2 linked regions of the Tardiphaga sp. vice304 genome follow. The protein of the gene in region 1 binds, or shares a complex with, the protein of each later gene. Links are inferred from orthologs where the notes say so. Each region holds a gene or a part of one and is shown on either strand. Other genes may lie near its edges.

Region 1 (7,375 bases):
CGAGATTGCCCTGCACCTGCGCCATGCTGAGCACCGTCTCGGCGGTGACGTAACGGTCATACGGCAATAGCGACGCCACCACGTCGATCGAGCAGGAACACTGCTCGAGCGACTGCCGGTTCTCGCCATTGGCCTTCATGCAGGCGAACACATAATCGGAGCGGATGGCGGTCGGGTAATCGTTCAACCCGGCCGCCGCGGCAGGCGCGGTGCAGGCCAGCATCAATCCGCCGAGTAGTCTCCCGATCCTGCACATCGCTTTCACTCCGGTCCTCCCAACGCTGAGCGTCCGAGAGTGCCAGCAAATCAGCCGGCTGAAAATCCGTCAAACGTGCTGCATTGCAGGGATCGATGGCACCGCATCGGACGCAAAGCCTGCGTCGAGCCGCTGTCGGAACCGCGCCAGGCGGCGTGCCCTTGGCCGGCACGGAGCGCAAGGCACACAACACGTCATCCCTAGCCGGCGCGGCTTGCGCCGATGTCGGCCCGGCTGTGTGGAAATTCGCAGCGCCACTTCACCGCCTTCCATTTCGGGTGCTCACCGACCCATCGCGCGATATAGGGCATCGCCCCCATCGTGCATTGCTGTCGCGAGATCGTCGAATTGAAGGTCAAGTGGGTTTCCTCACAGGTGCTCGGCGACAACACCGCGCAGACGGTTACAATCAGCTCAATCGGGCTCATGCCAGGCTCCTTGCTTCGCAACAGGATAGCACAGCCAGAAACGGCCACCGAGTCGCGAAGTTTCATGCTAGCAAGCGTGGCGGCTGATGATACCAGCAGCGAAATTGCCGGTCAGAAGCCGATACCATAGATAAGCCGCGCCTGATGCCGCTCGAAGCCTTCGAGATTGAGCGAACTGCCTGGGCGGCTGTCACGCCCCCATGCTTGCACGCTCCATGCTGCGGCAAGCCAGGCGCGCGGCGAAAGTTGCAGATAGGCCGACGGTCCGATAAAAAGGGCATCGCCTGAAAATTCCTGCAGGCCGAACCCTTCATAGGTACGCAAGTAACGCGCCTCGCCACCAAGGTAGAAGCCCGGGCGCAGCTGTGCCATCATCGCACCCGCAATACCGATCGTGGCTTCGCGTTCGGTCCCACCGAAGGAGAGCCGGCTCCATTCCGGCTGATAGGTGAGGTTGATGGCGGCCACCAGGAAGTTCGGAATCCATTCGCGATCCAGCGCCAGCGTGATGTCGCCGCCGGTGGACCGCGCCGGCAGCCCGCTCCCGTTATCGATCCGGCTGGTGCCGGCTTCGACTCTGAGCGTCAGGCCGAACGGGTGATGCTCGCGATTGAGAAACCGGTAGCGCAGGTCGATCGACAGACCCTGCCAGCCGGACTGGCGACGATCAGCCAATCCGGTGACGCCCTCGATATCGTGCGCCGCCATCGAAGTACCAAGTTCGACGCGCATGTCCTTCGCCGGCACGAATTCCAGCTCGAATTCTTGACCGATCGCGCGATAGCCTCCGCCTCGGCGCGACAGCCGGCCCGTCGTCCGGCTTTCGTACTCACGTTCGCCGACCCGGCCGACATCGCTGCCGATCATGAAGCCGAACAAATGCTCGGTATCGATCTCGTCGGCACGGCCGGGCGCCGTGAGCAGCAGCATAGTGCCGATCAGGGCCGGGATCACCGCGCGAACCGACATGCAATGCCCTCCCCGACCGTAACTCGCCGCCGCGAACGCCTTGCTTCCTAATAGCAGAACACGGACCCGGCCCGGGAAAAATCACAGAACCCGGACCGGTAGTTGCCGTCATGCAGGCGACTACCGGCTGTTAGTGAAGCAAAGGACGGGGTTTTTCAGCAAGGATATTCAGACCATGACCGACCTGTTGCAGCATGGGCTGCAGCGGCCGGCCTCAAAATTCATACCGACGGGACCGACAAGCAGATCGAGCGTCTTGAGCAGGCCGTTCGATGTGCATAAGGACGCCGTCAATGGCGCAGGGTCCAAAAAAGAAAACCTGGTCGGAAGTCTCCCCAACTCAGGCGCCGGCAGATTTCGGCGGGCGCTTTTGGCGGGCATCGTCCACCGGAACACAATCACACCTTCCGCATTGGATGGGCACTCCATCTTCAGCGGGAACCCCACATGGCAAAATCCACCACCCGGTCCGGCACAAAACCGGCGACCGTCACAATTCACGACCAGCAACTCGTCCGGGGCGCCGGCGGCGAACTGCACCAGATTGCCGAGGGCGATACGCCGATCCTCACCACCGCCAACGGCGGACCGGTGCTCGATGACCAGAACACGCTGAAGATCGGCGCCAGAGGCCCTGCACTGATCGAGGACTTCCATTTTCGCGAGAAGATGTTCCATTTCGACCACGAGCGCATTCCCGAGCGCGTGGTCCATGCCCGCGGCTACGGCGCGCACGGCTTCTTCGAAACTTACGAGTCGCTGGCAAAATACACCCGCGCCGATCTGTTCCAGCGCGCCGGCGAGCGCACTCCGGCCTTTGTGCGGTTCTCCACCGTCGCCGGCAGCAAGGGCTCGGCGGATCTGGCGCGCGACGTGCGCGGCTTCGCGGTCAAGATCTACAGCAAGGAAGGCAACTGGGATCTGTTCGGCAACAACATCCCGGTGTTCTTCATCCAGGACGCGATCAAATTTCCCGACCTGATCCACGCCGTCAAGGAAGAGCCGGACTCGGCGTTTCCCCAGGCGCAGTCGGCGCATGACAATTTCTGGGACTTCATCTCGCTGACCCCGGAGAGCATGCACATGGTCATGTGGCAGATGTCAGACCGGACGCTGCCGCGCTCACTGCGCTTCATGGAAGGGTTCGGCGTCCACACCTTCCGCTTCGTCAATGCCAAGGACGAATCCACCTTCGTGAAGTTCCACTGGAAGCCGAAGCTCGGCCTGCAGTCGGTGCTGTGGAACGAAGCCGTCAAGATCAACGGCGCCGATCCCGATTTCCACCGCCGCGACCTGTGGAACGCGATCCAGTCCGGCAGTTTTCCGGAATGGGAGTTGCAGGTGCAGCTGTTCAACCAAGAATTCGCCGACCAGTTCGACTTCGACGTGCTCGATCCGACCAAGTTGATCCCGGAAGAAATCCTCAAGCCGATCCCGATCGGGCGTCTAGTGCTCGACCGCATGCCGGATAATTTCTTCGCCGAGACCGAGCAGGTCGCGTTCATGACGCAGAACGTGCCGCCCGGCATCGACTTCTCCAACGATCCGCTGCTGCAGGGCCGCAACTTCTCCTACCTGGACACGCAGTTGAAGCGTCTCGGCGGACCGAACTTCACGCATATCCCGATCAACGCGCCGAAATGCCCGTTCGCGCACTTCCAGCAGGACGGCCACGGCGCGATGCATAATCCGAAGGGCCACGTGAACTATCAGCCGAATTCCTTCGGCGCCGGTCCCCGACAGTCGCCAGAGCGCGGCTTCAGGTCCTTTGCCGCGATCGAGCACGGCCCGAAGACCCGGCTGCGTCCGGAGAGCTTCTCCGACCACTACAGCCAGGCGCGGCAGTTTTTCCTCAGCCAGACCAAGGGCGAGCAGCACCATATCGCGGCTGCGCTGACCTTCGAACTCAGCAAGGTCAAGACGCCTGTGATCCGCGAACGGATGGTGTCGCATCTCCTGAATATCGAGGAAGGCCTCGCCAGCAAGGTCGCCTCGATGCTCGGGATCAAGGAGATGCCCGAGCCCGCCGATGCCGCACAGCCGACCCGGCAGGATCTCTCGGAGTCCGCGGCGCTCAGCATCGTCATGAAGGGGCCCGGGCGGTTCGAGGGCCGCAAGCTCGGCATCGTCGTCACCGACGGGACCGACGCCAAGCTTTTGGCGGCGCTTCAGGCGGCGGTCTTCAAGGCCGGCGCCACCTTCGAGATCATCGCGCCCAAGGTCGGAGGTGCCGACGCCAGCGACGGCACACTCATCGAAGCCGACCAGATGATCGATGGCGGCCCATCGGTACTGTACGACGCCGTGGCGCTATTGCCCGGCGCCAAGGGCATCGACGACCTGCTGATGGAGTCCACCGCCCGGGACTTCGTCGCCGACGCCTTCGCGCATTGCAAGTTCATCGGCTACGTCGATGCCGCCGTTCCGCTGTTCGCCAAGGCAGGGCTCGCCGACTCGATGGATGAAGGTTTCATCGAACTCGCCAGCCCCGCCGATATCGACGGCTTCATCAAAGAGCTTGGCAAGCTACGGCTGTGGAGCCGCGAACCCAGCGTCAAGTCACGATGATCTGCCATTGATACCTCCGCCGCGAGCGCCCGCTCGTGGCAGAGAAGTTTTGACTTGCGATCTTTGGCAGTTGGCGGGAACAACTGTTCGCCGAATCGCTTGAGTTTACGAAACCGGGGATCACCATGTTCAAAACCATCACTGCCACTGCCTTTACCTTAGCTCTTCTTCTCAGCGGTGCCTCTGCCCAGCAGAGCGGCACCGAAGCGGAACAGAAAGCCTGCGCGCCTGACGTCAAGAAGTTCTGCCCCCGGGTTCTCGATCAGGGTGACCTTGTCATTCTGAGCTGCCTGCAGCAGAACCGTCCGAATATTTCCCCCGCCTGCAATCAGGTGCTGGTCAACCACGGCCAGTAGTTCGAGGCCGCATGTGCCAGCCTATTTTTGGGGCGTGCATCAAAGAAGATTAAAATATCACCACGCCCGGCATTTTTGCTGGGCGTTTTGCTGCGCACAGCCGCCCCTCATTGGCAAACGCGACCTTACATCAACTAGAAAATGAGGCATTTCAAAGCCAAAAACCACGCCATATAAGCCACGTCATCGCCGCTGCACTCATTGTATACAATGGCACGACGTTTGCTTCGCCGTTCCCGAGACACCCATCGCTCGCGAACCGGATCGGCCATGGAAAACCCCTCGCTGGTAGTGACGCTGAACGCCGAGCCCGGCCCGATCGCGGTCGACTGGGGAACCACTGCGCTCCTCATCATCGACATGCAGCGCGACTTCATTGAGCCCGACGGCTTCGGCGAGACGCTTGGCAACGATGTCTCGCAACTGACCCGTGCCATTGAACCGATCGCTGCGGTGCTCAAGGCCGCGCGCGCGATCGGCCTGATGGTCGTGCACACCCGCGAGGGCCACCTGCCCGATCTGTCCGACGCGCCAAAGGCGAAGATCGAGCGCGGCGCACCATCGTTGCGAATCGGCGATCCCGGGCCGATGGGCCGCATCCTGATCCGTGGCGAAGCCGGCCACGACATCATCCCGGCGCTGTATCCGGTCGAAGGCGAGATCGTGATCGACAAACCCGGCAAGGGCGCGTTCTACGCCACCACGCTCGGTGCCGACCTCACCGGTCGCGACATCGACACGCTGCTGGTGTGCGGCGTCACCACCGAGGTCTGCGTCAACACCACCGTGCGCGAGGCCAACGACCGCGGCTATCGTTGCATCGTGCTGGCCGATGGCTGCGCCTCCTACTTCCCGGAATTTCATGAGATGGGCCTGAAGATGATCAAAGCCCAGGGCGGCATTTTTGGCTGGGTCAGTGACTCCGCTGCGGTGCTGCAAGCGATGGACGAGCAGAACGTTCTGGAGATTTCACACAGCTGACAGGGGAGCATTTTGATGAGCACGATCACGGGGACTGCCGGAAAATCCGACTTCAAGCCAGTGTTGTGGGCACCGGGCGACTGGAATGCATTTTTCGGTTTCGGCACCAACATCCTCGTCAACATGCTGGTGCTCACCGGATTGTTGCGTTTCGTGCTGAAGATGCCGGACTCGATCGTATTCGGCCGCATCCTGCCGGCGCTCGGCCTGATGATGTGTCTCTCGACCTTCTACTACGCGTATCTTGCCTACAAGCTGTCGCAAAAGACCGGCCGCTCGGACGTCTGCGCGCTGCCGTCCGGCATCAGCGTGCCGCATATGTTCATCGTCACCTTCGTGATCATGCTGCCAATCTCGCTCACGACGGGCGATCCGATCAAGGGCTGGGAGGCGGGCCTCGTCTGGGTGTTCTTCCAGAGCTTCATCCTGATGATCGGCGGCTTCATCGCCCCGTGGATCCGCAAGGTGACTCCGCGCGCCGCGCTGCTCGGCACGCTGGCCGGCGTCTCCATCACCTTCATCGCGATGCGCCCGGCGCTGGAAATGTTCATGACGCCGGTGATCGGCCTGACGTGCTTCGCCATCATCATGCTGAGCTGGTTCGGCGGCTATAAATATCCGAAGAACATTCCGGCCGGGCTGGTCGCGATCGGCGTCGGCATGGCGATCGCATGGGGATCGACCCTGCTGGGCTTCGGCATCGGCGGCGTCAGCGCCGCCGGCGTCGCCGCGGCCTTCAGCAATTTCGGCTTCTCGATCCCGCTGCCGGCATTCGATCACGTGTTCTCCGGCTTCCAGTTCCTCGGCATCATCCTGGTCACCGCAATTCCCTACGGCATCTACGATCTGGTCGAGGCGATGGACAATGTGGAGTCCGCGGAAGCCGCCGGCGACACCTATCCGACCACGCGCGTGCTGACCGCAGACGGCGTGGTGTCGCTGATCGGCTGCCTGATGGGCAACCCGTTCATCAACGCGGTCTATATCGGCCATCCCGGCTGGAAGGCGATGGGCGGCCGGATCGGCTATTCGGCGGCGACCGGCATCATGGTGGTGGTGCTGTCATGGTTCGGCATCATCTCGCTGATGCTGGCGATCGTGCCGGTGGTCGCGATCTCGCCGATCCTGTTGTACATCGGCATGCTGATCTGCGCGCAGGCGTTCGAGACCACGCCGCGCGAACACGCCCCGGCCATCGCGCTGTCGCTGACGCCGCATCTGGCGGCCTGGGCCACGGTGCTGCTGTCCGGCGCGCTCGGGGCTGCGGGCATGAATTTCGGCGCCCAGCACGCGCCAGACTTCGTCGCCAAGATGGCGCAGAACGGCGTGCTGTATCATGGCCTCGAAGTGATGGGCGGCGGCTCGATCCTGACCGGCTTGGTGCTCGGCGCGATCGCGGTGTTCGTCATCGAGCGCAAATTCGTCCATGCCTCAGCCTTCGCCCTGGCCGGCGCGGTGATGACCTATTTCGGCTTCATGCACGGCGAGGCGATCGGGATCGGCGGCGGTTGGGGGTGACGCCCGGCGTCGCGCTGGCCTATGCTCTGGTTGCGGCCGGGCTGTATGCAGCGGAGAAGTTCGGCACCGTCCCTGTTTCTGTCTTGCAATCGGAGCCTTCTCTTGCCGTACCTGCTGAATGAAACCATCGCCCCCGGCGGGTGGCGCCCTTGCGCCATCCGCAGCAGGTCCGCCGCGTGACCGAGACCATTGCCGAGATCGTCGCCGCGCATCGCGCCGGCACCCAGACGCCTGCACAGACCGTCGCGCGTAGCTTCGCGCGTATCCGTTCGCATGGCGATCCCGCCATCTTCATCAGC
Region 2 (7,189 bases), 1.6 Mb from region 1 along the record:
CGACACCGTGCGCCAGGTCGTGTTCCTGATGCGCGTCGGCCATCCCGACGTCGAGATTGAGACCGAAATCCGGGACGAGCCGATGCGGGCGCGATTCGACCGCCGGCTGATCTCGCAGGCGCTGACCAACATCATCAAGAACGCCACCGAGGCGATCGAGGTGGTGCCCGCGGAAACGCTCGGAAAGGGTCGCATTGAGGTCATCGCTTTCAGGGAGAACGAAGACATCGTGATTGACGTGATCGACAATGGCATCGGCCTGCCGACCGTCAGCCGCTCGCGGCTGCTGGAGCCCTATGTCACGACCCGCGAGAAGGGCACCGGCCTCGGGCTGGCAATCGTGGGTCGGGTGCTGGAAGATCACGGCGGCCGAATCGAACTCAACGACGCCTCGAACATTCGTCCGGGCGCCCGCGGCGCCTGGATGCGATTGCGGTTTGCGATTTCGGGGCAAAAGCCGGACGCCGAAGCCACCGAACCTGAAGCGCCGCCAGCGAACAAACCAACACCCGAAACCGTCTCCGGCAGCTGACAGACAGAGCTTGAATCATGGCCAATGACATTCTGATCGTCGATGACGAAGCCGACATCCGCGACCTTGTCGCGGGCATTCTCGACGACGAGGGATTCTCCACGCGCACGGCGCGCGACAGCGATTCGGCGCTCGGCGAAATCTCCAATCGCCGGCCCAATATGGTATTCCTCGACATCTGGCTGCAGGGCAGCAAGCTCGACGGGCTGCAACTGCTTGAGCAGATCAAGCGCGACCACTCCGAATTGCCGGTCGTGATGATCTCCGGCCACGGCAACATCGAGACCGCGGTCGCGGCGATCAAGCGCGGCGCCTATGACTTCATCGAAAAACCGTTCAAGGCCGACCGGCTGATCCTGGTCGCCAACCGCGCGCTGGAAACCTCCAGGCTGAAGCGTGAGGTCAAGGAGCTGAAGCAACTGGCGCCGGTGGCGAGCTCGCTGACCGGCCGTTCCGCCGCGATGAACCAGTTGCGCCAGACCATCGATCGCGCCGCCAAGGCCAACAGCCGCATCCTGATCGTCGGCCCCTCCGGCGCCGGCAAGGAACTGGCCGCGCGCACGCTGCACAACGCCTCCCAGCGTTCCGAAGGCCCGTTCGTCGTCATCAATGCGGCGGCGATCACGCCGGAGCGGATGGAGCTCGAACTGTTTGGCATCGAGCAGTCGAACGGCGAACAGGCGCGCAAGGCCGGCGCGCTCGAAGAGGCCCATGGCGGCACGCTGTTCCTCGACGAAATCGGCGATCTGCCGCGCGAGACCCAGAACAAGATTCTTCGCGTCCTTGTCGATCAGACCTTCACGCGGGCAGGGGGCACCACCAAGGTGCATGTCGACGTCCGCATCATTTCCTCGACCGCGCGTAATCTCGAGGAAGAGATCGCGGAGGGTCGTTTCCGCGAGGACCTCTATCATCGGCTGTCCGTGGTCCCGATCCGGGTGCCGCCTTTGTCCGAGCACCGCGAGGATATTCCGGATCTGATCGAATATTTCATGGAGCAGATCTCGGTCGCCACGGGTCTACCCAAGCGCCAGATCGGTCAGGACGCGATGGCCGTGCTGCAATCGCACGTCTGGCCCGGCAATGTCCGCCAGCTCCGCAATAACGTCGAGCGTGTCATGATTCTCGCCGGCGGCGGCCCGGAGGTGATCATCACCGCCGACATGCTGCCGCAGGATGTCGGCTCGATGGTGCCGTCGATGCCGACCAGCAATAATGGCGAGCACATCATGGGCCTGCCGCTGCGCGAAGCCCGCGAAGTGTTCGAGCGCGATTATCTGATCGCGCAGATCTCGAGGTTCTCGGGTAACATCTCACGCACTGCCGAATTCGTCGGCATGGAGCGCTCGGCGCTGCACCGCAAGCTCAAGGCCCTCGGCGTCGGTTAAACACCACTCCCACCATCGCATCCCACCATCGCACCAGCCATCAACGGGAAGTCCCATGTCGCGCATTGCCTATGTGAACGGTCATTACACCCCTCTGCGCGACGCCGCCGTCAACGTCGAGGACCGCGGCTACCAGTTCGCCGACGGCATCTACGAGGTCTGCGAGATCGTCGGCGGCAAGATGGTCGATTTCCCTCGACACATGGCGCGGATGCAGCGCTCATTGCGCGAATTGCGGATCGCCGAAGCGATGCCGCTGGCCTCGCTCAAGGTCGTGATGCAGGAGGTGGTCCGCCGCAACCGCATCCGCTACGGCATCGTCTATCTGCAGATATCGCGCGGCGTCGCGCATCGCGACCACGGCTTTCCGGCGCCCGAAGTGAAGCCCAGCTTGGTCGTCACCGCCAAGTCGCTGAATTTCGCCAGGAACCAGGCCCAGGCCGAGCGCGGCGTGAAGGTCATCACCACCGCCGAGAATCGCTGGCCGCGGGTCGATATCAAGACCGTGGGCCTGTTGCCCAACGTGCTGGCGCGCCAGGAAGCGCGCGACAAGGGCGCCTATGAGGCCTGGTACGTCGACGGCAACGGATTCGTCACCGAGGGCGCCTCGTGCAATGCTTGGATCGTGACCAAAGACGGCAAGGTCGTGACCCGCACGGCTACCTCCGGCATTCTCGCCGGCATCACCCGCGCGGTGCTGATCGACGTGCTGGCAGCGATGCAACTAACGCTGGAAGAGCGCAATTTCACGCCGGACGAGGCGTATCACGCAACCGAGGCTTTCGTGTCCTCGGCTTCCCAGATCGTCATGCCCGTCGTCAACATCGACGGCCACGCCATCGGCGACGGCAAGCCGGGCGGTATTGCCAAGCGGTTGCGTGAGGAATTCCATAAGTTTGCGGCCATTTCCTGAGAATTGACCGGGTTTTGGGCCGGCGCCAACTGTTCTGACTTGCCTAAAAAGCGCGCCTGCCATCTAATCATTTCGTCGTGTGCCCGGAGGGGGATCTCAGGGGAAAGCACGGCAGCGAGGAGATGCCCCGTAGAGGGCGGGCCTGGTTTAAAAATAAAAGATGCAATCAGACTGCGGGATAAAAACAATGGCGGCCGACCGCGCACAAAACCTACAAGACACGTTCCTCAATCACGTTCGCAAAACAAAAACGCCTTTGACGATCTTTCTGGTGAACGGAGTGAAGCTTCAGGGGATCGTCACATGGTTCGACAATTTCTGTCTGCTGCTCCGTCGCGATGGCCATTCGCAGCTTGTCTACAAGCACGCGATTTCGACCATCATGCCGGGTGCACCGATTCAGTTGTTCGAAGGCGGCGAAGATGCACCAACGTGAGATTGATTTAATTGGAACATAAAAGCTTCGATGGGGCTGCCGACCGACCACGGCCGGCGCCGGGTGAATCGACGGGACGGGTGGTTGTCATCGGTCCCTATCTGCGGGAACGGCGCGGCAATGCCGATACGCAGGCGGACAGCCATGTCCGCGATTCCGAAGCGCGGCTCGAGGAAGCCACTGGCCTCGCCCGTGCCATCGGCCTGACCATCGCCGAAGCCGTGGCGGCGCCGCTCGGCCAGATCCGCCCCGCGACCTATCTCGGCAAGGGCAAGGTCGAGGAAATTCTCGGCCTGATAACCGGCCACGACATCGAGCTGGTGGTAATGGATTGCGCTCTGTCGCCGATCCAGCAGCGCAACCTCGAGAAGGAATGGAACACCAAGGTGCTCGACCGCACCGGCCTCATTCTGGAAATCTTCGGCCGCCGCGCCAAGACGAAGGAGGGCACGCTGCAGGTCGAACTCGCCCATCTCAATTACCAGCGCAGCCGTCTGGTGCGGTCCTGGACCCATCTGGAGCGCCAGCGCGGCGGCTTCGGCTTCATGGGCGGCCCCGGCGAGACCCAGATCGAGGCCGATCGTCGCCTGATCGGCGATCGCATCACGCGCATCGAGAACGAGATCAAGAAGGTTCAGGCGACGCGCCGGCTGCACCGTGCCGGGCGGCAACGCGTGCCATATCGGGTGGTGGCGCTGGTCGGCTACACCAATGCCGGCAAGTCGACGCTATTCAACCGTCTGACGCATGCCGACGTCACCGCCGAGGATATGCTGTTCGCGACGCTGGACCCGACGCTGCGCGCGTTGACGCTGCCGCATGGCGGCAAGGCGATGCTGTCGGACACGGTCGGCTTCATCTCCAACCTGCCGACGCAACTCGTGGCCGCATTCCGTGCCACGCTGGAAGAGGTGCTGGAAGCCGATATCATCCTGCATGTCCGCGACATCGCGCATGAGGATGCGGACGCGCAGCAGAGCGACGTCGACAAGGTGCTGCGGCAACTCGGCATCGACACCGACGCCAGCGAACGTATCCTGGAAGTCTGGAACAAGATCGACCGCTTCGATGCCGATCAGCGCGAGAACATCGCCAACATCGCCGCCCGCCGTCCGCCGGAGAAGCCGTGCTTCCTGGTCTCGGCGGAAACCGGCGAGGGCGTTGATGAATTGCTGGCGGCGATCGAGACCCGACTGGCCGCGACGCGCATCACGCTCGACCTGTCGGTCGATGCTTCCGACGGCGCCGGCGTAAGCTGGCTGCATCGCAACGCCGAAGTACTGGTGAAGGAGCTGCACGAAGGCCAGTTCGACATGGTTGTGCGGGTCGACGAGACCAAGCGTGACATCGTCATGAACAAGTTCGGCGCCGTGCTGCATCCGGTGGATGACGCGACGGCGTAAGCACGGCTTGCTTTTGATCGTAGTAAAGTTTGCTCGCAACAGTGCGAGCGGTGGCGGCTCTTTCTTTTCCCTCCCCCCTTGCGGGGAGGGTAGCCCGGCGCAACGAAGAGAAGCCGGGTCGGGTGGGGGTGCCACAAGCGCCGTCGCCCGTGGCAACCCCCACCCCGGCCTCCACTCTCGATGATGCTATCGCATCATCGCTCGTTCGGCCGACCCTCCCCGCAAGGGGGAGGGAGACCACTGGCCTCGCGCTACACAAAATTAGCTGAAGTGTAGTTGCAATCTAGTCTCGCTCACCCGGCCGGGACGACAGCCTCGGTCTTTTTCGCCTCGTCCCACAACGCATCCATCTCTTGCAGCGACGCATCCTGCAGCGTGCGGCCCTGCGCCGCCAGCGCCTGTTCGATATAGCCGAAGCGGCGCTCGAATTTCACATTTGTGCCGCGCAGTGCGAGATCGGGATCGGCGCCGACATGGCGCGCGAGATTGACCAGCGCGAACATCAGGTCGCCGGTCTCGGCCGCGACTTCTTGCGCATCGCCACGATCGAGCGCGGCCTCGATCTCGTCGGCCTCTTCGCGGATCTTTGCCAGCACCGCACGCGGGTCGTTCCAGTCGAAGCCGACGCTGGACGCTTTCCGCTGCAACGCCATCGCCTGGGTCAGCGACGGCTGCCCGGCCTTGATCGAGGCGAGCAAGGAGGAGGGCGCAGCCTTGCCCGCTGGCTGCCGCGCCGCGCGTTCCGCCTTCTCCTCGGCCTTGATCCGCGCCCACGCGCCTTTCACCTCCGCCGGCGTGAGCTTGCCGTCCTTGTCGGCAAACACATGCGGATGCCGCCGGATCATTTTTCGCGTGATCGCCTCGACGACGTCACCGAACGCAAACGCATTCTGCTCCTCGGCCATGCGGGCATGAAACACCACCTGCAATAGCAGGTCGCCGAGCCCTTCGCAGAGATCGCCAAGATCGTGCCTCGCTATGGCGTCGGCGACCTCATAGGCTTCCTCGATGGTGTACGGCGCAATGCTGGCAAAGTTCTGTTCGAGGTCCCACGGGCAACCGGTGACGGGGGTGCGCAGCCGCGCCATGATGTCGATCAGGCCGGCAATATCGCGGGAAGGGGTCATGAGGCACCGAAGCTGGGGGAAGACCCGTCCGGTATGCCGCAGGCAGAAGTAAAAGTCATCGTGGACCGGATTGCGCTTCGCTCCATCCGGGCTACAAGTTCGCCATGACCGACACATTCCCCGACCAAACCGCCCTGGTGCTGTTCTCCGGCGGCCAGGATTCCGCCACCTGCCTGGCCTGGGCGCTGGCGCGCTTTGCCCGCGTCGAGATGCTGGGTTTCAGCTATGGCCAGCGCCATCTGATCGAACTCGACAGCCGCGAAAAGCTGCTTGACGGCCTGCGCGCGCTTGATCCCGATTGGGCGGCCAAGCTCGGCGACAGCCACACGCTGGATATCCCGACGCTGAGCGTGATCTCCGACACCGCGCTGACGCGCGACGTCGCGATCGAGATGGGGGCAGGCGGCCTGCCCAACACCTTCGTGCCCGGCCGTAACCTCGTCTTTCTGACCTTTGCGGCGGCGCTGGCCTATCGCCGCGGCATCACGCACATCATCGGCGGCATGTGCGAGACCGACTATTCCGGCTATCCCGACTGCCGCGACGACACCATCCGCGCGCTGCAGCAGGCGCTCAACCTCGGCATGGACCGGCAATTCCATCTGCACACGCCGCTGATGTGGCGCGACAAGGCGGCGACCTGGGCGCTGGCCGATGAACTTGGCGGGCAGGGCCTCGTTGACCTGATCCGTGAGCATTCCCACACCTGCTATCTCGGCGAGCGGGGCGCCCTGCACGACTGGGGTTACGGCTGCGGCCAGTGCCCAGCCTGCGAGTTGCGCGCCAAGGGCTGGCGTGAGTATTCGGCAACCGCGGCGTAAAGCCCGCTGTGCGTTGCATACGCTAGGGTGCAAATAGAGCTGGCGTCTTTTGTGGACTAAGCTAGTGCTAGCGAATGGCGTACTCAAGATCACGATTGCCGGCGCTTGCGACCCTTGCCGTGATGCTGGCCGGCGCCGGCGCCGCGCACGCCGCCAACGGCGCCTATGCCGTGGACGCCGCGGATATTTCCGACGTTGGTAGCTGCAAGGTCGAGAGCTGGCTCGCTACCGCCACGAATTCGGATTTTTCGGCCGTCGCCAATCCGTCCTGCGTGGCGGAAATCGTGCGCCCGGTCGAACTCAGCGTACTGACCAACCGGTTTCGTGCCGACGGCGACTGGGGCACCAGCGTCACGCCCAAGGCCAAGATCAACCTGATCCCGACCGGAATTGGCAAATTCGGCGTCTCGGCGCTGGGCAGCGTCGCTTTTGACGCCCAGACCGGCCAGACCACGGCGCTGTTCGCGGAAATCCCGGCGACCTACCGGCTGTCGGAAGTCATGCGGATCAATCTCAATGCCGGCTGGCTGTGGGACCGCACCGTCGATCGGCATTATCTGACTTATGGC

What was found.
Region 2: the proteins of FNL56_RS08535 (region 1) and hfq are in contact, whole or in part, in a crystal structure (PDB 3VU3), measured with the Escherichia coli proteins. The link is inferred for Tardiphaga sp. vice304 from one-to-one orthologs.

The regions. Positions count from the first base shown.
Region 1 is NZ_CP041402.1:1,796,193-1,803,567, reverse strand. The notes cover bases 1,754-4,660. They hold FNL56_RS08535 (catalase), read left to right. Parts: upstream 1,754-2,100; coding sequence 2,101-4,221; downstream 4,222-4,660. Other genes in these bases: FNL56_RS08530 (cysteine rich repeat-containing protein), read left to right, coding at 4,347-4,577. Also shown: FNL56_RS08550 (hypothetical protein), read right to left, coding at 1-256; FNL56_RS08545 (hypothetical protein), read right to left, coding at 457-684; FNL56_RS08540 (hypothetical protein), read right to left, coding at 796-1,638; FNL56_RS08525 (cysteine hydrolase family protein), read left to right, coding at 4,848-5,558; FNL56_RS08520 (regulator), read left to right, coding at 5,574-7,076; atzF (allophanate hydrolase), read left to right, coding at 7,253-7,375.
Region 2 is NZ_CP041402.1:3,408,894-3,416,082, reverse strand. The notes cover bases 1,924-4,644. They hold hfq (RNA chaperone Hfq), read left to right. Parts: upstream 1,924-3,020; coding sequence 3,021-3,269; downstream 3,270-4,644. Other genes in these bases: hflX (GTPase HflX), read left to right, coding at 3,281-4,644; FNL56_RS16160 (D-amino-acid transaminase), read left to right, coding at 1,976-2,833. Outside these bases: FNL56_RS16170 (sensor histidine kinase NtrY-like), read left to right, coding at 1-532; nitrogen assimilation response regulator NtrX, read left to right, coding at 550-1,920; more of hflX, read left to right, coding at 4,645-4,672; mazG (nucleoside triphosphate pyrophosphohydrolase), read right to left, coding at 4,966-5,799; 7-cyano-7-deazaguanine synthase QueC, read left to right, coding at 5,904-6,620; FNL56_RS16135 (hypothetical protein), read left to right, coding at 6,743-7,189. UniProt on the Escherichia coli protein: RNA chaperone that binds small regulatory RNA (sRNAs) and mRNAs to facilitate mRNA translational regulation in response to envelope stress, environmental stress and changes in metabolite concentrations.